DNA from 3 places in the Nitratireductor sp. WH36-1 genome. Region 3 is predicted to be linked to each of the others. Evidence: riboswitches for the same ligand, from Rfam matches in the RefSeq annotation. Region 3 holds a riboswitch; each other region holds the start of a gene.
What was found. A riboswitch is a leader RNA that binds a small molecule or an ion and turns the genes downstream of it on or off. The one in region 3 is predicted to bind cobalamin.
Positions count from the first base shown of each region.

Region 1 (6,603 bases), 910 kb from region 3:
GTCGGAGCCGGAAAAGGCGCTCAGGAGCAGGCGCAGATATTGCACTTCCGGGTGGTTCGGCAGCCGCCGGTCGATCTCGGCAAGCTGGCGGCGCGCTGCATATTCGAGATCGGCATCGCCCGGGAGGCTCAAAAGCCACTCCATGAAAGCGCGCTGCTGCGCGGGGATCGACCCCGCGCGCAACAGCTTCATTCTGGTTGCGTCATACGCCATGGATCAGTCCCAGCTCAGCGCGCCGCCGTTCTGATATTCGATGACGCGGGTTTCGAAGAAGTTCTTTTCCTTCTTCAGATCCATCGCCTCGCTCATCCACGGGAACGGGTTTTCGGTTTCGGCGAAGACCGGAGCCAGGCCAAGCTGGGCGCAGCGGCGGTTTGCGATGAAGTGCATGTACTGTTCGCACAGCGCCGCGTTGAGACCGAGAAAGCCGCGCGGCATCGTATCCCGCCCGTAGGATGCTTCCAGTTCGGCAGCATGCGCGATCATGCCCCGCACCTCGTCCTGAAAGGCGGGCGTCCAAAGATGCGGGTTCTCGATGCGGATCTGGTTGATGACGTCGATGCCGAAGTTCAGATGGATCGATTCATCGCGCAGGATGTATTGATACTGCTCGGCGATGCCGACCATCTTGTTGCGGCGGCCAAGCGACAGGATCTGTGCGAAGCCGGTGTAGAACCACATGCCCTCGAAGATGACATAGAAGGCCACGAGGTCACGCAGGAACGCCTGATCGGCCTCCGGCGTGCCGGTCCTGAATTCGGGATCGTCCAGATGCTGCGTGAAGTCGAGCGCCCATGCCGCCTTGTCGGTGATGGAGGGCACTTCGCGATACATGTTGAACAGCTCGCCCTCGTCCAGCGACAGGCTTTCCACGATGTACTGGAAAGTGTGCGTGTGGATCGCCTCCTCGAAGGCCTGACGCAGCAGATATTGCCGGCATTCGGGATTGGTGAGGTGCCGGTAGATCGCCAGAACGATGTTGTTGGCGACAAGGGATTCAGAGGCGGCGAAGAAACCGAGATTGCGCTTGATCATGCGCCGCTCGTCTTCGGTCAGGCCATCGCGCGATTTCCAGAGCGCAATGTCGGCCTGCATGGAGACCTCGGTGGGCATCCAGTGATTGTTGCAGCCGGCGAGATATTTCTCCCAGGCCCAGCGATATTTGAGCGGCAGGAGCTGGTTGACGTCGGCGCGCGCGTTGATCATGCGCTTGTCATCCACCGAGACGCGGGCCGCCCCGCGCTCGATCTCGCCGAGGCCCGTGGCGTCGGCCTCGTCAGCGGCAGGGTTCGCGGCAGTGGCGGGCTGCGATTGTTCGTTCCAGTTCAGCATTTTTTTGTCTTCCGATTGGGTTTGGGCGCTACGTACCCACCTTCGTCCTTCGACAGGCTCAGGATGAAGGTGGGGGGCTCAGGATGAGGGGGGGCTCAGGCTCACGATGAGGGTTGGGGCGCGGAGCGGGAGATGCGAAGGCCGGGCTACTGGCAGGCTTCGCACTCGGGATCGTCGATGGCGCAGGCCCTGCCCCATGCGGCGTTCGGATCGATGGCGATGGGCGCAGCAGGAACGCTCGTGGCGGCGACGGCGTTGAGCTTGCCGTCGGTTCCCTTGAGCGTGGATTTCTCCACATGGGTGGCCGAGCGCGAGCGCAGGTAATAGGTCGTCTTCAGGCCCTTACGCCATGCCAGCCGGTAGAGTTCGTCCAGCTTCTTTCCACTCGGATTGGCGATGTACAGATTGAGCGACTGGGCCTGATCGATCCATTTCTGGCGGCGCGAGGCGGCCTCGATCAGCCAGGCGGAATCGATCTCGAACGCGGTCGCATAGAGCGCCTTCAGATCATCCGGCACGCGGTCTATCTGACCGACGGACCCATCGAAATATTTGAGGTCCGACATCATGACCTCATCCCACAGGCCGCGCTCTTTCAGATCGTGAATCAGCGCCGCGTTCACCACGGTGAAATCGCCCGACATGTTCGATTTGACGAACAGATTCTGATAGGCGGGCTCGATGGACTGGGACACGCCGCAGATATTGGAGATGGTGGCGGTGGGCGCGATGGCCATGCAATTGGAATTGCGCATGCCGGTTTTCTTCACCCGCTTGCGCAGGCTCTCCCAGTCAAGCGTTGCCGCACTGTCCATCTCAACGCCCGGTCGCGCTTCTTCCAGAAGCCGGATGGAATCGATCGGCAGAATGCCCTTCGACCAGAGCGAACCGTCAAAGCTGGCATAGCGCCCGCGCTCGGCGGCAAGTTCCACCGAAGCGGCAATCGCATGATAGCCGATTGCCTCCATGCTCATATCGGCAAAGGCGACCGCCTGTTCACTCTGATAGGGAATGCGCAGCTTTTGCAGGGCATCCTGAAAGCCCATCAGGCCGAGACCGACCGGGCGATGGCGCAGATTGGAATGGCGCGCCTCGGGAATGGTGTAGAAATTGATGTCGATGACATTGTCGAGCATGCGCATGGCGGTGCCGACCGTGCGCGCCAGCCGCGCCAGATCGAGCACGCCATCGGCAATGTGATTGACGAGGTTCACCGAACCCAGATTGCAGACGGCCACCTCATTCCTGGACGTGTTGAGCGTGATTTCCGTGCACAGATTGGATGAGTGAACGACGCCCACATGGCCCTGCGGCGAACGGATGTTGCACGGGTCCTTGAAGGTGATCCAGGGATGGCCGGTCTCGAACAGCATGGTGAGCATGCGCCGCCACAGATCGACCGCGCGCACGGTTTTGAAGACACGCAGTTCACCGGCTTCCGCCTTTGCCTCATAGACCTCGTAGGCAGCGCGAAACGCCTTGCCATAAAGATCGTGCAGGTCGGGCGTCTCGTCAGGCGAAAACAGCGTCCACGAACCGTCCGCCTCGACGCGTTCCATGAACAGGTCCGGCACCCAGTTGGCCGTGTTCATGTCATGCGTGCGGCGGCGGTCGTCGCCGGTGTTCTTTCGCAGATCGAGGAACTCCTCGATGTCGATGTGCCAGCTCTCCAGATAGGCGCAGACGGCGCCCTTGCGCTTGCCGCCCTGGTTGACGGCGATGGCCGTGTCATTGGCGACCTTGAGGAACGGCACGACGCCCTGGCTCTCGCCATTGGTGCCCTTGATATGCGCGCCGAGACCGCGCACCGGCGTCCAGTCATTGCCGAGACCGCCGGAATATTTGGCAAGCAGCGCATTGTCCTTCACCGCCTTGAAGATGCCGTCGAGATCGTCAGCCACCGTGGTGAGGAAGCAGGAAGAAAGCTGCGGGCGCAGCGTGCCGGAATTGAACAGGGTGGGCGTGGAGGCCATGAAGTCGAAGGACGACAGAAGGTCATAGAACTCGATGGCGCGCGCCTCGCGGTCGATCTCGCGCACGGCAAGCCCCATGGCGACACGCATGAAGAACGCCTGCGGCAACTCGAACCGAATGCCCCCGGCATGAAGGAAATAGCGGTCGTAGAGCGTCTGGAGGCCAAGGAACTGGAAGTTCAGATCACGCTCCGGCCTGAGCGCCGCGCCAAGGCGCGCCAGATCGAAACGGGCAAGCTCGGGGTCGATGAGCTCGCTGGCAATGCCGCTCGCGATAAAGTCGGGGAAATAGCTTGCATAGCGCTCCGCCATTTCGGCCTGCGTCGCCTGCTCGGACCTGCCGGCCACAAAGGTCAAAGCCTCGCGCCGCAATTTGTCGAGCAGAAGACGCGCGGAGACGAACGCATAGTCAGGCTCCTGCTCCACCAGCGTGCGGGCGGCAAGGATGGGCGCAAGCGACAGCTCGTCCTGACGGATGCCGTCATAGAGATTGCGGCGGGCTTCCGTGAGGATCGGTTCGGCGGAAACGGTCTTGAGGCCGGCACAGGCTTCTTCGACGATTGCGGCAAGCCGCGCTTCGTCCAGCGGAACCAGCGTTCCGTCATCCGCCGTCATCTGCAGGGCGGATTGCGGGGCTTCCACACTGGCCGTCCCGGCGGCGCGTTCGCGGGCGCGCTCCTCGCGATAGAGCACATAGGCGCGGGCAACCCGATGATGCTCGCCACGCATGAGGGCGAGTTCCACCTGATCCTGAATTTCCTCGATGTGGAACAGACGGTCGGCATCGGCCCGGCGCGTGAGCGCGGACACGACCTGTACGGCAAGCTCCTCGACAATTTCATGGACACGGCGCGAGCCAGCGGCGGTGGAACCCTCAACCGCCAGAAACGCCTTGGTCAGCGCCACCGCGATCTTTGCCGGATCGAACGGTGTTACACCGCCACTACGGCGGATGACGCGGTAACCCGGTTCAAGAGATGTAGTTTCGGTGTTTGCAGTGGAATGCGGAACCGTGGCGGTGCCGTTGGTGTTTTGTGCTTCAGTGGTGTGTTGTGCTTCAGTCGCCGGCATGTAGACCCCCGTGGCGGTTGGACGGGGGCGCGGAGACATGCGGCGCGACGGCATTGCCGTGGCGACACACGCACCACCGGGACACCCCGCCCGTGGACGTTTATTTCGTCATGGCAGGTCTCCTGGCTCGCAGGTCATCACCGCTTTCCGGCCTTCCCGATGCGCTGGGGCATCAGTGACACAAAGTGAAAGCGGCTCGCTGCTTACAGTTGCGGGGGCAGCGCCGGCCTTGCCCAGAGGCGCACCGGCTTCCCTTTTCACTTCCGATCCCACGAGGAATCGAAAGAACCATAACCCCTACAGTTGGTATCTTCTGGATATATGAAGTCAATATATTGTTTCCGGGGAAAGCAGAAACAAACTGCTGGATTATTCGCAACGCCGCTTTGGGCATGGCTCTACGGCACGCGTGTGATCTCCTCCAGAACGGAAAAAATCCGTTCATCGTCGCATTGAGCAACGTTGAAACGCAGGAACCCGCAGGCCGAGCCTGACAGGCTGAAGGCGTTTCCGGGCGCGAGCACCACGTCCCTCTCAAGCGCATGGCGGGCAAGCGTGGCCGCATCCAGCCCGTCGGTCACCGCCGCCATCATTCTGTGCGTGGCAGGCGCCAGATTTTCCGCCGGGCGCTCAGGCGCGCCGCCGGCAGTTGGTCAAGATCTCAGGCGAAGCTCGACGTCTTGAGGAATTCGGCAAGGCGTTCGGTCTGCGGCTTCAGGAACATCACCTTCGGATCCCCCTCCTCGCCGATTACCCCCTGGTTCATGAAGATGACGCGGGAGGAAACCTCGAAAGCGAAGCGCATTTCGTGGGTGACCAGAAGCATGCTCATGCCATCGGCAGCCAGATCCTTGATCACCTGAAGCACTTCGCCCACCAGTTCGGGATCTAGCGCAGACGTTACCTCATCAAAGAGCATGAGGCGCGGGTTCATGGCGATGGCGCGGGCGATGGCCACGCGCTGCTGCTGACCGCCGGACAGCTGGCCGGGGTAGTGATCCGCGCGCTGGCCGAGACCGACGCGCTCGAGCCATTTTTCCGCGACGCTGCGCGCCTCGTCGCGCGCCATCTTCTTCACCTTGATCAGGCCGAGCATGACATTGGATGCTGCGGTCATGTGCGGGAACAGGTTGAACTGCTGGAAGGCCATGCCCGTCAGCGCGCGCTGGCGGGCGATTTCCTTCTCGCTCTTGCGAACGCGCACGCCGTTGCGCTCTTCATAGCCGATGGGTTCGCCATCGATGAGGATGCGGCCGCCCTGAAAATCCTCCAGCATGTTGATGCAGCGCAGCATGGTTGTCTTGCCGGAGCCCGACGAACCGATGATCGAGATCACCTCGCCCTGCTGCATGGTGCAGTCGACGCCCTTGAGCACCTCCACCGAACCGTAGCGCTTGCGCAGGGCCTGAATTTCAAGAAGGTTCTTCGTCATGTCGGGTACTCTCAGGATGGAACAGACACCTTGCGCTCGACATATTTGCCGAAGCGCTCGATGGCGTAATTGATGGCGAAGTAGAGAAGGCCGGCCAGGAAATAGAACTCCAGGCTCATGAAATTGCGGGAGATGATCTCCTGCGTGCGGAGCAGAAGCTCGGCCACGCCGATGACGGACAGAAGCGTGGACGCCTTGACCATCTCCGCAGCCGTGTTCACCCAGGTGGGCAGCATCTGGCGCAGCGCCTGCGGCCACAGAACCGAAGTGAAGGTCTGGCTGAAGGTGAGGCCGATGGCCTTGGCCGCTTCTGTCTGCCCGGGCGGAATGGCCTGCAGCGCGCCGCGCACGATTTCACCCACATGCGAGGAGCAGAAGACCGCCAGCGCAAATACACCCGCCTGAAACGCGTTCAGCTCAATGCCGATCGTGGACAGGATGTAGAAGCTGGCGAGCACCAGAACGAGCACGGGCGTGCCACGGATGAAATCCGTATAGGCGCGCACGACAAAACGCAGCGGCCTGTTTCCATAGGTCAGCGCAAGCCCGACCATAACGCCCAGCACGGAGCCCAGGGCGATGGCCAGAAGCGAGATTGAAACGGTCAGGCCAAGGCCGCGCAGGATCACGAAACGGGCAAGCCAGACCTGATCGAGAAATGCGAGAAACTCGTTCATCGGCTCACCTCGAAATCACAAGACGACGCTCGACCATGCGCATAAGCGCGGCCAGCACCGTGCAGGTGGCGACATAGAGACAGGAAGCGACGATCCAGGTCTCGACCACACGGAAGGT
Region 1 is NZ_CM178970.1:955,053-961,655, reverse strand. Features, by position in the region: gene AC4PTT_RS04650 (hypothetical protein) at 1-213, opposite strand, end outside; gene AC4PTT_RS04645 (ribonucleotide-diphosphate reductase subunit beta) at 217-1,332, opposite strand; gene AC4PTT_RS04640 (ribonucleoside-diphosphate reductase subunit alpha) at 1,479-4,376, opposite strand; cobalamin riboswitch at 4,472-4,684, opposite strand; partial or broken gene AC4PTT_RS04635 (PLP-dependent aminotransferase family protein) at 4,775-4,951, opposite strand; gene AC4PTT_RS04630 (amino acid ABC transporter ATP-binding protein) at 5,038-5,808, opposite strand; gene AC4PTT_RS04625 (amino acid ABC transporter permease) at 5,820-6,485, opposite strand; gene AC4PTT_RS04620 (amino acid ABC transporter permease) at 6,490-6,603, opposite strand, start outside.
Region 1: linked by a shared signal. The riboswitch ahead of AC4PTT_RS04640 (ribonucleoside-diphosphate reductase subunit alpha) and the one ahead of AC4PTT_RS00225 (LLM class flavin-dependent oxidoreductase) in region 3 are both predicted to bind cobalamin.

Region 2 (6,603 bases), on a different replicon from region 3:
CCCTTCCTGCCACGCTTCGCGCCGCGTGGTGGCGGTGACCACCTGAAAAACCGGCACGCCAAAGCGGTCGAACAGCGTTTTTTCGCCGGGCTCCGCGCCGCTCGAAAAGGCCGTCGCGGTGATAAGCGCCTGCGGCTCCAACGCCTCCACGGCGTTGCGCACGAGATCGGCGGCAACCGGGTCACGCAGGCTGGAAACGAAAACGGGAACCGCACACAGCCCCTGTTCCTCAAGCGCCTCCACCAGCGCGTCGATGGGCGCAACATCGCTTGCCAGCAGCATGGAGCGATAAAAGAGGATCGGCACGACAGGCCTGTCGGCATTCGCACTGGCCGGGAAGAACGACGCTTCGACAATGCCATGGCCCGGCGCATAGAAACCGGCCTTGGCCACCGGTTCCGCCTCCGGCGCTTCGATGTCCCGCCCCGCAAGGCACGCAAGCTGCATGGTCAGCGCGCGCATATTGTCCGGTCCGCCTTCGCGGAAGCAGGCGAGCAGCGCCGCGCGCGCTTCCGGCGAAACGGTGGAGCGCTCGGCCAGGCGCGCGTCGTCCTGATGGCATTCGCCGGGAAGCAGCGCCAGCGCGATGCCCTTTTGCCGGGCCAGTGCGGAAAGCCGGTCGCAGCCATAGCGCCACCACTCATAGCCGCCCAGCACCCGCACCAGAATAACGCGGGCATGCGCTGCCGTGTTGTCGATCCACAGATCGACCGACATGGGGTGTCTCAGGTCGCGCAGCGCGGCAAGTCGCAGCGCGGGCAGAGCCTCGCGCTGCGCCTGCCATGCAGAGGCAATCCCCGCCAGATCGCTGTCGGTGAACGACAGCGCCACCATGTCCGCCGGCGACTGCTGCAGATCGACAGGCTCGATCAGATCGTCGAGTGAGGCACTGGTGGTGGCGAGGATGTGCATCGGATCAGGCCGAGAGAAGGCTTTCGATACGCGCGCGGTCGATGCCCTTGAGGCCGATCACGACAAGCCGCGTCTCGGCGGCTTCGCCGGCCTTCCACGGGCGGTCGTAATGGTGCGACACGCGCGGACCAACCGCCTGCACCTGCAGGCGCATGGGCTTGCCCTTCACATGCGCAAAGCCCTTGAGGCGCAGAACCTCCCCGGTCTCCACCGCCGCATTGACACGCGCTTCCAGATCTTCGGGCCGCAGAACCGATGGCAGATCGACAACGAATGTATCGAAATCGTCGTGCTCGTGGTCATGCGCATCGTCGTGATGCGTCTTGCGGTTCTCGATGTCGTCCTCGACGGCAAGCCCGAGACCCAGCAGCAGGGCAGGGTCCACCTTGCCATGCGCGCTCGGCACGATCTGCACATTGCGCGACAGATGCCCCGCAATCCGCGCGCGGGCGCGCCCGGCGGCTTCCTCATCCAGAAGATCGTTCTTCGACAGAACGATCAGGTCAGCGCAGGCCACCTGGTCGTCGAACACTTCTTCGATCGGATCATCATGGTCGAGCGAATCGTCGGCTGCGCGCTGTGCATCCAGCGCGTCCATGTCCGCAGCCACATGACCGTCGGCAAGCGCCGGCCCGTCCACCACGGCAATCACGCCATCGACCGTCACACGGTTCTTGATTGCCGGCCACTGAAAGGCCTGCACCAGCGGCTTTGGCAGCGCCAGACCGGACGTCTCGATCAGAATGTGATCGACCTTCGGCTCACGTGCGAGGATCTGGTCGAGCGCCGGCACGAAATCATCGGCAACCGTGCAGCAGATGCAGCCATTGGCCAGTTCGAGAACGTTTTCCTCGGGGCAATTGTCCAGCCCGCAGCTCTTCAGCACCTCACCATCAATGCCGGCATCGCCGAACTCGTTGACGATGATCGCCAGCCGCTTGCCATGCGCGCCTTCCAGAACATTGCGGATCAGCGTCGTCTTGCCGGCGCCGAGAAAGCCGGTCACGACGGTGCAGGGAACCCGGTCGAAACTCGTGGTCATGGGATATCCTTCAGGTGATGGAGTGTGGAGAACGATAAGACGCGGGTGAGGGGCGCACGGGCCTTTTGCGGCCGCGTACTGGCAGAGACACCATGAATGGTCGGGAGAAGGCGCGCAGCGGCGCTGTCAGCAGTCACAATGCACACTCCTTGCCCGGGACACCCGCCAGGCGGTCAGGATTTCATTCGCAGACGGCAGGTTTCCTGGCTCACGGGTCGATGCGCTCTCCAGCCTTCCCAGGGCAAACCCCAGTGGCGTGTCAGGTGCGCTCTCCGCTTACAGTTGCGGGGACAGCTGCGGCATTGGGCAAGGCCCGCACCGCATTCCCTCTTAGCCCTCTCCATTGCGGGAGAAGGACCGTCTGCTGCGCATTTACGGCTCGCCCGCCACGTCTGTCAATGCGGGCAACAAAGCGTTTGCGGGGCGTGGCGATTCTTGTATGCTCCGCCCGCTGTCGGTTCCGCTGAAGCGGACCCAGAGGGAACGTGGTGCGGCGCAATCGCGCCAAGACCACGGCTGCCCCCGCAACTGTAAGCGGAGAGCGTTTTCCTGATCGCCACTGAGGCATGACGCCTTGGGAAGGCTGGAAAGCGCATCGACCCGTGAGCCAGGAAACCTGCCGACGGCCTGAAAGAAACACCGCAACCCTCGGGTGGAGGGGAAAGGACCAGACATGAACACGCGTTTCCTGCGCACTTTTTCCGCATTCGCATTTGCATCGCTCTTCGCAACCAGCGCCCACGCCCATCACGCCATGGACGGGCAGACGCCCACGACCCTTTACGAAGGGCTGGTCTCAGGGCTCGCCCATCCCGTGATCGGGCTTGATCATCTGGCCTTCATCCTCGCTGCCGGCCTGTTTGCCGCCGTCGCCGGCATGAGCCTTTTCGCGCCGCTTCTCTTTGTTGCCGGCTCGCTTGTCGGCGTCGGCCTGCATCTGATGCTGCTCGATCTTCCGGCAGCCGAAATCGTCATCGCGGCAAGCGTTCTTGCTGGCGGCTGGCTTCTGGCGCGCGGTCGGGCCGTGGAAAGCCACATGCTCGTCTTCGCTCTGTTCCTGGTGGTCGGCGTGTTCCATGGCTATGCCTTCGGCGAAGCCATTGTCGGCAGCGAACAGACGCCGCTCATCGCCTATCTCGCAGGCCTTGCCGCAATCCAAAGCGCCATCGCGCTTGGCGTCTATCTTCTCGTCCGCTCGCGCGGCTGGGCGGTAGAGGCCATGCAGCCCCGGCTTGCTGGCGCCGCCATTGTCGGTGTCGGCATAACCTTCCTTGCCGGACAACTTGTCGGCTGAGCCGGCGGATCTGACGATGCGTTCACTTCATTTCGTTCTGGGCGGCGCGCGCTCCGGCAAGAGCCGCCATGCCGAAACGCTGATCGAAGCCGCGCCCGCGCCCTGGCACTACATCGCCACGGCCCAGGCCTTCGATGACGAGATGCGCGAACGCATCGCCATTCACCGCGCGCGGCGCAAGGGGGCAGTGGCGGGGCCGGGGGAAGTAGCGGGGGCGTGGCAGACCCACGACGCCCCGCTCGACCTGCCGGGCATGCTTCAAACCCTGCCGGCCCGCGAAACGGTTCTGGTCGATTGCCTCACCCTGTGGCTCAGCAATCTCATTCTCAACGACCATGAGCTAAAACCTGCCGCCGAGCGACTGCTTGCAGCTCTTGCCGCAAGAGAGGGAACCACGGTTCTCGTTTCCAATGAGGTCGGCTTCGGCATCGTGCCCGAAACCCCGCTCGGCCGCCGTTTCCGCGATGAGGCGGGGTTCCTGAACCAGAAAGTCGCCGCCGCTGCCGACAGCGTCACGCTGGTGGTTGCCGGCCTGCCCATGAAAGTGAAGTGACATGCGAGAGATCGACGCAAACGAAGCCGGGCGCCACAAGGCAAAGATGGCCAAACGCAAGGCTGTTCAGGATGCCGAGGTGCGCGACAAGACGGTCGAAAAGGGGCTTCTGATCGTCAATACGGGGCCGGGCAAGGGCAAGTCCACCGCTGCCTTCGGTCTTGCGCTGCGCATGCTCGGCCATGGCCGCCGCGTCGGTGTCGTGCAGTTCATCAAGGGCGCATGGCATTGCGGTGAGAAGGATGCCTTCGCCGCCTTTGGCGATCAGGTCTCCTGGCACACAATGGGCGAGGGCTTCACCTGGGAAACACAGGATCTCCAGCGCGACATCGCCGCCGCCGAGCGGGCGTGGGGAAAGGCCGAGGAACTGATGGCCGATCCGACGATCGGTCTTGTCGTTCTCGACGAGCTGAACATCGCACTGCGCTACGACTATCTCGATCTTGAACGCGTCGTGACCACGCTGACCAACCGGCGCGACGACCTTCATGTGGTCGTGACCGGCCGCAACGCCAAGCCAGCGCTCACCGAGGCCGCCGATCTCGTCACCGAAATGGGGCAGGTAAAACACCACTTCGCCGCTGGTGTGAAAGCGCAGAAGGGCATCGAGTTTTAGATCGCCCTGCTTTGAGGTGGTGTGTGGTTCGACAAGCTCACCTTGAGGGAAGCGGTATCCTGCGAGCCTGTTCATCAGCATGGAGACGCAATTGCAGCGTCTCTCCCTACCTCATGGTGAGCTTGTCGAACCACGCACCACGTCGCTGCCACGGATCAAATCAGATACCAAAGCCCCGCCGCCACCGCCACAAGCCCGATCAAAAGCCCGTCTGCAATCCGATAGAGCGTGAGCGCCCGGCGGATGTCGCCGGCATTGGCCTCGCGGCGGCCGCCATCGCCCATCACCGCGTCATCCACCACCTCGCCGCCATAGCGGCGCGGGCCGGCAAGGGCGAGGCCCAGCGCACCCGCCATCGCCGCTTCCGGCCAGCCGGCATTGGGCGAGCGATGATGGCGCGCATCGCGGCGCACCGCACGCAACGCCGCTCCGGCCGAGGCATCACGCATGAAGAACGCGGCGGCAATGAAGAGAAACGCCGTCAGGCGCGAAGCGGGCAGGTTGATCAGATCGTCGAAACGCGCCGCCGCCCAGCCGAAATGAAGATGCCGCGCGGTCTTGTGGCCGATCATGGAATCGGCCGTGTTCGCAGCCTTGTAGAGCGCGCCGCCCGCCAGTCCGCCAACCGCCAGCCAGAACACCGGCGCAACCACGCCGTCGGAGCAGTTTTCGGCAAGGCTCTCGATGGCCGCCCGCGAAACCCCGGCCTCGTCGAGGCTTTCGGGGTCCCGGCCAACGATCTGCGAAACCGCTTTTCGGCCTTCCGGAAGCCCGCCGGCGTCCAGCCCGTCCGCCACCGCTTTCACATGGCTTGCAAGGCTCCGCTGGGCGATCAGCGAACTGCCGGCAAGAGCGGCGACCAGCAGCCCGGCCCAGCCGGAAAGGGCCGTCTGGATCAACCAGCCGGCCAGACCTGCGAGCATCAGAATGCCGACCAGCGCAAGCGCGCCATTCAGACGGCGCGCACCGGGCGAAAGGGTTTCGACATTGCATCGCGCGTCCGCCAGCGCGATAAGACGGCCAATCCAGGTGACGGGGTGACCGATCAGGCGAAAGAGCTGCTGCGGATAACCGATGGCGAGCTCGACCAGCATGGATGAAAGGGCGATCAGAATGGACATCAGGCCTCGACTGGCTGACCGGGCGGCGGAGAAGGTGACCGATCACGGCGGCAGTCTCGTTCGGGCTTCGGCGCAGTTTCCAGACGCGCCGACGCCCTGGCTCGACCTGTCCACCGGCATCAACCCGCACCCCTATCCTTTTTCGCCCCTGCCTGCCAGCGCCGTCGAGCGCCTGCCCGAAGAAGCCGACATTGCCGCGCTGACCGCGCACGCGGCCCGGCATTACGGCGCGCCGTCTGCGGCAAACGTCATCGCCGCGCCCGGAACGCAGCTTCTTCTCCCGCTGGTCGCATCGCTTCTGGCACCCGGCCCGGCCCGCATTCTCGGCCCCACCTATGCCGAACACGCGCGCGCAGCCGCACTGGCCGGTCATGCGGTCGAAGAGGTGGAGAGCTTCGATGCGCTTCGTGGCGCGCGGCTCGCCGTGGTGGTCAATCCAAACAATCCCGACGGGCGGCTGATCGGTCGAAGCGACCTTCTGGATCTCGCCGCAAGCATGCGCGGCAATGGCGGCGTTCTGGTGGTCGATGAGGCTTTCATGGATGTCGGCCCGCAGGCCGAGAGCCTCGCCGGCGATCTGGAAGCCGGCAACATCCTCGTGCTGCGCTCGTTCGGAAAGTTCTTCGGTCTCGCAGGCCTGCGCCTGGGGTTCGCGCTCACCTCCACTGAACGCGCCCAAAAACTCTCAGGCTGGCTCGGTCCGTGGGCTGTTGCAGGGCCGGCGCTCCACGCCGGGCTCGAGGCGCTTGCAGACCATGGCTGGCAAAGCGCCATGCGCCAGAGGCTCGAAAGAGAGCGCTTACGTCTCGACGCGCTCTTTCACGAAAAGGGTCTGACCATCGCCGGCGGAACGGATCTCTTCCGCTTCCTGCGCCATCCGCGCGCGGCGGATCTTTTCGATCATCTTGGCCGCAGCGGCATTCTCGTTCGGCGCTTCGCCGGACGGCCGGATTGCCTGCGCATCGGCCTGCCGGGCGATGATGAGGCTTTCGAGCGCGTGCGCGCCGCACTTCAAAGCCGGGACGGGGGAGGGGCATAATGCTTTATGTCTGCCCCGGCGCGCAT
Region 2 is NZ_JBZXDP010000002.1:631,776-638,378, reverse strand. Features, by position in the region: gene cobN (cobaltochelatase subunit CobN) at 1-912, opposite strand, end outside; gene cobW (cobalamin biosynthesis protein CobW) at 917-1,954, opposite strand; cobalamin riboswitch at 2,131-2,331, opposite strand; cobalamin riboswitch at 2,393-2,592, shown strand; gene AC4PTT_RS22115 (HupE/UreJ family protein) at 2,628-3,248, shown strand; gene cobU (bifunctional adenosylcobinamide kinase/adenosylcobinamide-phosphate guanylyltransferase) at 3,265-3,801, shown strand; gene cobO (cob(I)yrinic acid a,c-diamide adenosyltransferase) at 3,803-4,417, shown strand; gene cbiB (adenosylcobinamide-phosphate synthase CbiB) at 4,573-5,538, opposite strand; gene cobD (threonine-phosphate decarboxylase CobD) at 5,531-6,577, shown strand; gene AC4PTT_RS22090 (tyrosine phosphatase family protein) at 6,577-6,603, shown strand, end outside.
Region 2: linked by a shared signal. The riboswitch ahead of cobW (cobalamin biosynthesis protein CobW) and the one ahead of AC4PTT_RS00225 (LLM class flavin-dependent oxidoreductase) in region 3 are both predicted to bind cobalamin.

Region 3 (6,603 bases):
AGGCCACCCCAATGCCTACATCATGGGTGACACGGTCGATCTGCCGATCTCCAAGGCCGGCGGTTCCTGTCACAACCAGTGCCCGGTGATCGCCAACAACATCGCCGGCGACATCCGGCTTGGCCGCACGGTCGATGCCTATGACGGCAAGGTTCAGGCCGTGGCGCAGATGGGTCTCGAGGCCGGCATGCCGCTCTGGTACGACTATGACGAGGACGTGCATCCCACCCCGCCGACCAAGGTCGGGGGACTGCTCCGCAAGGCCTTCAATCGCGGGATCTACTGGTCCGTCGCGCGCGGCATCATCTGACATCGGCATCCGGAGGAAAACAATGAACGATACAGTCATGGACACGCCCGAAGCCGCTGCCGGAGCACCGAAAGCGCTCGCCGCAATGGATGGAGCCACCGAGCGCGGGCTCGTGGAGCTTCTCGAGAAGCTTGCACCGCTCCTGCAGGGCCGCCGTCTTCACAATCTGGTCGATCTCGCATCGCTTGCATCCGACGGCGTCGACATGTTCGACGACGCGATGGTGCAGAAACTGATGAAGGCCTATGAGGAAAGCGTGGGCGCTGCGTGGAACGTCGGCAATGCCGCGCGCTATGCCGCGACACAGACCGCACAGGCCCAGGTGCCATCCCTTCTCGGCCTGCTGCGCGTGGCCGGCAATGAGGATGTGCGGCGCGGGCTTTATTTTGCGCTGACCTTTCTGTCGGTTCTCGGCCGGCAGATGAAGGATGACGGCGTCGAATGAGCGCCGATGCGGACCTGGCCGCGCTCTATCAGCGCGGCCTGCGGGATCTGGCCGCCGGGGTTCGCAATGACAGGCGGCTTGTCCCGGCGGATGCCTCAATCACCCGGACGAGCCGCACCTGCGGCAGCACGGTAACGCTTGATGTGCAGTGGCGGGGCGATGCGATTGGCGCGCTTGGATGGCGCACGCGCGCCTGCACACTCGGCATGGCGTCTACCGCCATCGTCGTGCGCCATGCCACTGGAGAGACCTGCGCCGGCGTCGGTGAGATTGCCGGTCTGCTGCACCGCCTTCTGGCGGGAGAAGCGGTCACTTTTCCCGAACCCTGGCGGGATCTCGCCATGTTCGAGGCGGCGCGGGCGTTTCCAAGCCGTTTCGGATCGATCCTGCTGCCGTTCGAGGCAGTCGCCGGCGCATGTGCCGAGCGGGGGCAGCCCGGCACCGCGCTTTGACACGTTCAGAAGGCATGGGTTTTCCAAAGCCCGTTGTGCGGGGGAGGCCTCGGTCAGGCTGCCGTGCTCTGTGTCGGGTATGACGAATGGATCAGCGTTCTGGCGGCCTGTCCGGCGGATTCTGCATAGTCTGCGTCGCGGTGCACCAGAAGCGTTGAGAATACGCCGTCGAGCAGAACCACAATCTGGCGGGCGATCGCCGCAGGATTGTCGATCCCGCTTTCGGCGAGTTCGCCTGAAAGCCAGTTCTCGAATTTCTTCTTGTGGCTCGCGCCGATCACCATGGCTGGGTGTCCCGGCAGATTGGCCAGCTCGGCTGCGGTGCGCAGGAAGCCGCAGCCGCGCCATGCGGGATGGCGCGCGGATCGGGCGACGCCCGTGAAAATCGCCTCAACCCGGTCCGCCACATCGCCTTCAGCACTCCTGAACCAGCTTTCGAACAGATCGAGATTTGGCTGGTCGCGGGAACTGAGATACTCGGCGACGAGGTCATCCTTGCTTCTGAAATGATAGTAGAAGGTCTTCTTGGTTACGCCCGCTTCCTCTGCAACGGCATCGACGCTGACGGCGCGAATCCCTTCCCGATAGAACAGCTTGCTTGCTGCATCGACGACCCGTTCGCGGGCCGGTTTGGGCTTGTGCTGTTTCGTGTTCATCGGATGCCGCAACCATGTATACTAACCAGTGAGTTTCCATGCAGCGTGCCCGGTCCTAGCCTTTCTGTCAATTCAACTGGAGAGGCAGGAAAATGCAGAACACCGTGCTTTGCGAAAGGAAGGGGCGTATCGCGCTTCTGACGCTGAACCGCCCGTCGAAACTGAACGCTCTGAACTACGCGACCAATGATCGGCTGCTGTCGCTGCTCGATGAGATCGAGGCGGATGAGGCAATCGGCGCCGTGGTGGTGACAGGGGCGGGGGATCGGGCGTTTTCGGCTGGCGGAGACATACATGAATTCGCCGAGAGCATAAGGCAGGGCGCAGAAGAAGCGGTGCGCGCCTTCTGTCGTCGCGGCCAGCAGATGACGGCGCGCTTCGAGGCGTTTCCCAAGCCGGTGATTGCGGCGGTCAATGGCATCGCCTTCGGGGGCGGCTGCGAGATCACCGAAGCGGTGCATCTGGCGGTTGCCTCCGAGCAGGCGATTTTCGCGAAACCGGAGATCAATATCGGCATTCCGCCGACATTTGGCGGCACGCAGCGCCTGTCGCGACTGGCGGGGCGAAAGCGCGCGCTGGAACTGCTCCTGACGGGAGATACGTTCGGGCCGCAGCGCGCCCATGAGCTGGGGCTGGTGAACAGGGTGGTGCCTGCGGAAGATCTGCTTCCTGCGGCGTTTGAGCTGGCGGAGCGCATCCTGCAGCATTCGCCACTGGCGGCCGCCCGGATCATATCGGCCGTGACGCGGGGCATAAACACGACGATTGAAGAGGGGCTTCTGATCGAGCGCGAACAGTTTGCCCGCATGTGCGCGACGGCAGATGTGCATGAAGGGCTCGACGCATGGATCGAACGGCGTACGCCCGTCTATCAGGGAAGGTGAAGCAGATGACGCGTTACACCGGTTTCACCAAGGAGATCTGGGAGGCGTTTCGGGCGGATGCACGGCCGGGGCCGGTCCAGATGCTCAATCTCATCAAGCTGCGTGAGCGGGCGGATTATCCGGATGGCCGGGTGGCAAGCGGTCGGGACGCCTATGCGGAATACAGCCGGATCAGCGCGCCCGTTCTGGAACGGCTGGGCGGGCGCATCGTCTGGCGGGGCGGTTTCGAGCTGATGCTGATCGGCCCGCAGGCAGAGGCGTGGGACATCTGCTTCATTGCCGAATATCCATCGGTCGGCGCGTTTGCGCAGATGATGCGCGACCCGGCCTACCATGAAGCGCTGCCGCATCGTCAGGCCGGCGTTACGGACAGTCGGCTCATCCGCTTCGCCCCGCAGCCCGGCGGTGTGAATTTCGCCGGGGGCTGAAGGCGACTTCCGGTTGCTAGAGCCCTGATCCTAGAGCAGTTTGTAGAACTTCTCGAAGGCGAGATAGGTCGACTTCACGTGCTGCCGGGCAAGCCATGATCGAGGCGCTCTCCTCATCGCTTGCGCGAATGGTGGCCTTGGCGAACCGGTGCATGTTGCGGCAAGCCAGCTGCGCGTCGGCCGTTCTTTCGCGCAAACGCCATTCGCGGTTGCGTCGCGGTTCCTTCGCGGATAGGGTCGCCGCCGCATGCGGTTCCGCCTTTCGCGGATGAAAAGGGAACCCGGTGCGGTCTGCCTGACAGACCAATTCCGGGACTGCCCTCGCAACTGTAAGCGGCAAGTTCTTTCCAATGCCACTGGCGAAAGCCGGGAAGGCGGACCGAACGTTCGAGCCGCGAGTCAGGAGACCTGCCTCATGCATAGACCATGAACGCCGGACGAGGTGCGCCGGCAGGAGGCCCAGAATGCATGCAGGCGCTTTGCCGGCAACGAGTCCGTCTATCGAGACGTCACGTCTCCGATCCGTTTCCCGATTTCCTTCGGCGCAGGCCGAATTCATTCGACTGATCCCGGGCAGCGTCACGCCTGACCGCGAGACCCGCCATGCGCGTTGATCTGGCAGGCTTTGCCCGCGAAGGCGCGCTTGGCGACCACCGGGCGCTGATGCGCCTTGTCGAACGGGCGGACGCGCTTGGTTTCGGCGGCATCTGGTTCAACGAATTTCATTTCGGTCGCGAAACGCTGCCCTATCCGTCCACATTGCTGCTTGGCGCGGAGGTGCTGGCGCGCACGGAGAGGCTGCGGTTCGGCACGTCGATCCTCGTTTTGCCGCTCTATCATCCGCTGCTGCTTGCCGAGCAGATCGCGCAGCTCGATTTTCAGAGCGGCGGGCGTATGGATGTGGGGATCGGGCGCGGCACCGAGCCCGGCACATTCACCGCGCTCGAGATTTCGCGCGATGACGCATCAAGGCGGTTTGCCGAAGCGCTGAGGATCATGATCGACGCCTGGACGAAGCCACATTGTTCGGCGGATGGCGGGCCGTGGCATTTTTCCAACGTCTCCGTCGGGCCGCCGCCGGTGCAAAAGCCGCATCCGCCGATCTATGTCGCCGGCGTCTCGGAAGAGACGGTCGACATCGCCGCCGGGAACGGTTTTCCGCTTCTTTTGAGCCTTGAACCCAATGAAGCACGGCAATTGCCCGTGTTTCATGCAGCACTTGATCGCCATGGTGGATCGCGCGCGCCGCTCGTTGCTTCATCGCTGTCGCGTTATGTGATGATCGCGCCGACCCGGGCGGAGGCCATGGAGCGGGTCGATGCGCTTCTGGAAAAGCTCAATGCACGGCGCACGGCACGGGCGCTGGAGCGTGGAATGCAGCCGCCTGCGCCGCGTGATCGCGCTGCCATGCTGGCGGATTTCACCATCGCCGGAACGCCCGAGGATTGCCTTGCGCAATTGCGCGCGCTCTCGGCGGAGACCGGCGCGAACAGCATTCGCTGCCTGTTCAGCGCCAACGGTCTGATTGCCAACGATGTGGCGCTCGCCGGCATGGAACTGTTTGCAGCGGAGGTCATGCCAGCGCTCGGCCAGCCAGACCGATCCCTATCCCAAGTTGAAAGCGCCGGCGGCATGCCGGCCATACAAGGAGTGAATTGATGTCGCGATTAACCGGTCTGCGCGGGCTTGCGGTCGCAGGTTTCGTTCTGGTGTCTGCGCCCGCCTTTGCCGATGAGGCGGGCTTTCCCTACACGGATGAGAATTGCGGCTACACCACCACCTATGACGCGCCGCCGGCGCGGGCGGTGACGGTGAGCAACAACGCCACGGAGATGATGCTGGCGCTTGGTCTGGAAGACCGCATGGCCGGGACCTCCTATATGGCGAACCTCAAGATCAGCCCCCAATACGAGGCGGCGTACAACACGGTTCCCGTGCTTTCACCGCTGGTCGCCACCACCGAACAGCTGATCGAGGCGGAGGCCGATTTCGTCTATGCCGGTTATCCGGACGGGTTCAGCGAAAGCCGCCACACGCGCGATCAGCTTCACGATCTGGGCATGAAAACCCGCCTCAACACCGAGGGCTGCAATCTCGGCAAGTTCGGGTTTGAAGAGCTCTATGCGGAAATCCGCTCCATGTCGGCAATCTTCGGCGTGCGCGAGCGCGGCGAGGCTTTGATCGCCGACATCGAGGAGCGCCTTTCCGAGGTGGAAGCAAAGCTCGATGGCGTTGAGGCCATGCCGGTTTTCATCTTCAATGGCGGCGAATCCGCACCGCGCGCCGTGCTCGGCAACACCATGCTTTCGCATGTGGTCGAGCGGGCCGGCGGGGCGAATATCTTTGGCGACGTGGCAAACCGCTATGGCCAGGTCTCCTGGGAGCAGATCGCCGAACGCGCGCCTGAATACATCGTTGTCTATTATTCAGGCACGGCCGGTGGCCAGGTGGTCGGCGATCCGGCCGGTGAGCTGGGGCAGGCGCGCATCGAGATCCTGAAGGCCAACCCGACGGTGGAGAATGTGCCCGGCATTGCGGGCGAGAAATTCGTCACCATCGATTCCGTCTGGGGACAGCCGGGGCCGAGCTCCATCGATGCGGTGGAAAAGCTCGCACGGGCATTCCATCCCGACCGGATCGAAAAGTAGCCGGCTTAGATACGGTTTCTAACGATGCATGCACCGGCCTCCAGAAAGGAAAAGGCGAACAGCCATGAAGCGCTGATCGCCATCCTCCAGTCCGCGCCGCCCGCGCGGGGCGGGGCCGTGCAGCATGGTCTTGAGGGTGTGGCGTCGCGGCGTGGCGTTACCGGCTATGCGCTGGTCATCGTCCTGATGGTTGCGCTGCTTCTCGGCGTTTCTCTTGCCGGGCTGATGCTTGGCTCGGTGCATATTCCCGGCGGCACGGCGCTTGCCATTCTCGCCAATCTCGTGCTCGGCGACGGGCTTGTCGAACCGGACTGGCGCACGGCTTACGAAACCATCGTCGTTCAGACGCGCATGCCGCGCGTTTTCCTTGCGGCTCTTGTCGGGGCGAGCCTTGGCGTGACGGGCATGACGATCCAGTCCATCGTTCGCAACCCGCTGGCGGGGCCGAGCATTCTGGGCGTTTCGTCCGGTGCGGCCACCGGTGCTGTGGTGGTGATGCGCTGGGGGCTTCTGGGGTTCGGCGCGTTCACGCTGCATATTTCGGCCTTTCTGGGCGGGCTCGTCACGCTGTTCGTGGTGTTCTGGGTGGCGCGCACCAGCGGCCAGATGACCCCGACACGGCTTGTGCTCGCGGGCGTGGCGATGAGCGCCATTCTGAGCGCGCTGACGAGCCTGATCGTGCTGACATCGCCCGATCCGCAGCTTGCCTCCCGCGTCCTGTTCTGGACACTGGGCGGTTTCGGTACGGCGCAATGGAAGCTCATTCCCATACCGCTTGCC
Region 3 is NZ_CM178970.1:48,582-55,184, reverse strand. Features, by position in the region: gene AC4PTT_RS00255 (NAD(P)/FAD-dependent oxidoreductase) at 1-310, shown strand, start outside; gene AC4PTT_RS00250 (DUF1641 domain-containing protein) at 333-755, shown strand; gene AC4PTT_RS00245 (iron-sulfur cluster assembly scaffold protein) at 752-1,207, shown strand; gene AC4PTT_RS00240 (TetR/AcrR family transcriptional regulator) at 1,261-1,863, opposite strand; gene AC4PTT_RS00235 (crotonase/enoyl-CoA hydratase family protein) at 1,956-2,747, shown strand; gene AC4PTT_RS00230 (DUF1330 domain-containing protein) at 2,753-3,175, shown strand; cobalamin riboswitch at 3,409-3,605, shown strand; gene AC4PTT_RS00225 (LLM class flavin-dependent oxidoreductase) at 3,779-4,834, shown strand; gene AC4PTT_RS00220 (ABC transporter substrate-binding protein) at 4,834-5,823, shown strand; gene AC4PTT_RS00215 (FecCD family ABC transporter permease) at 5,848-6,603, shown strand, end outside.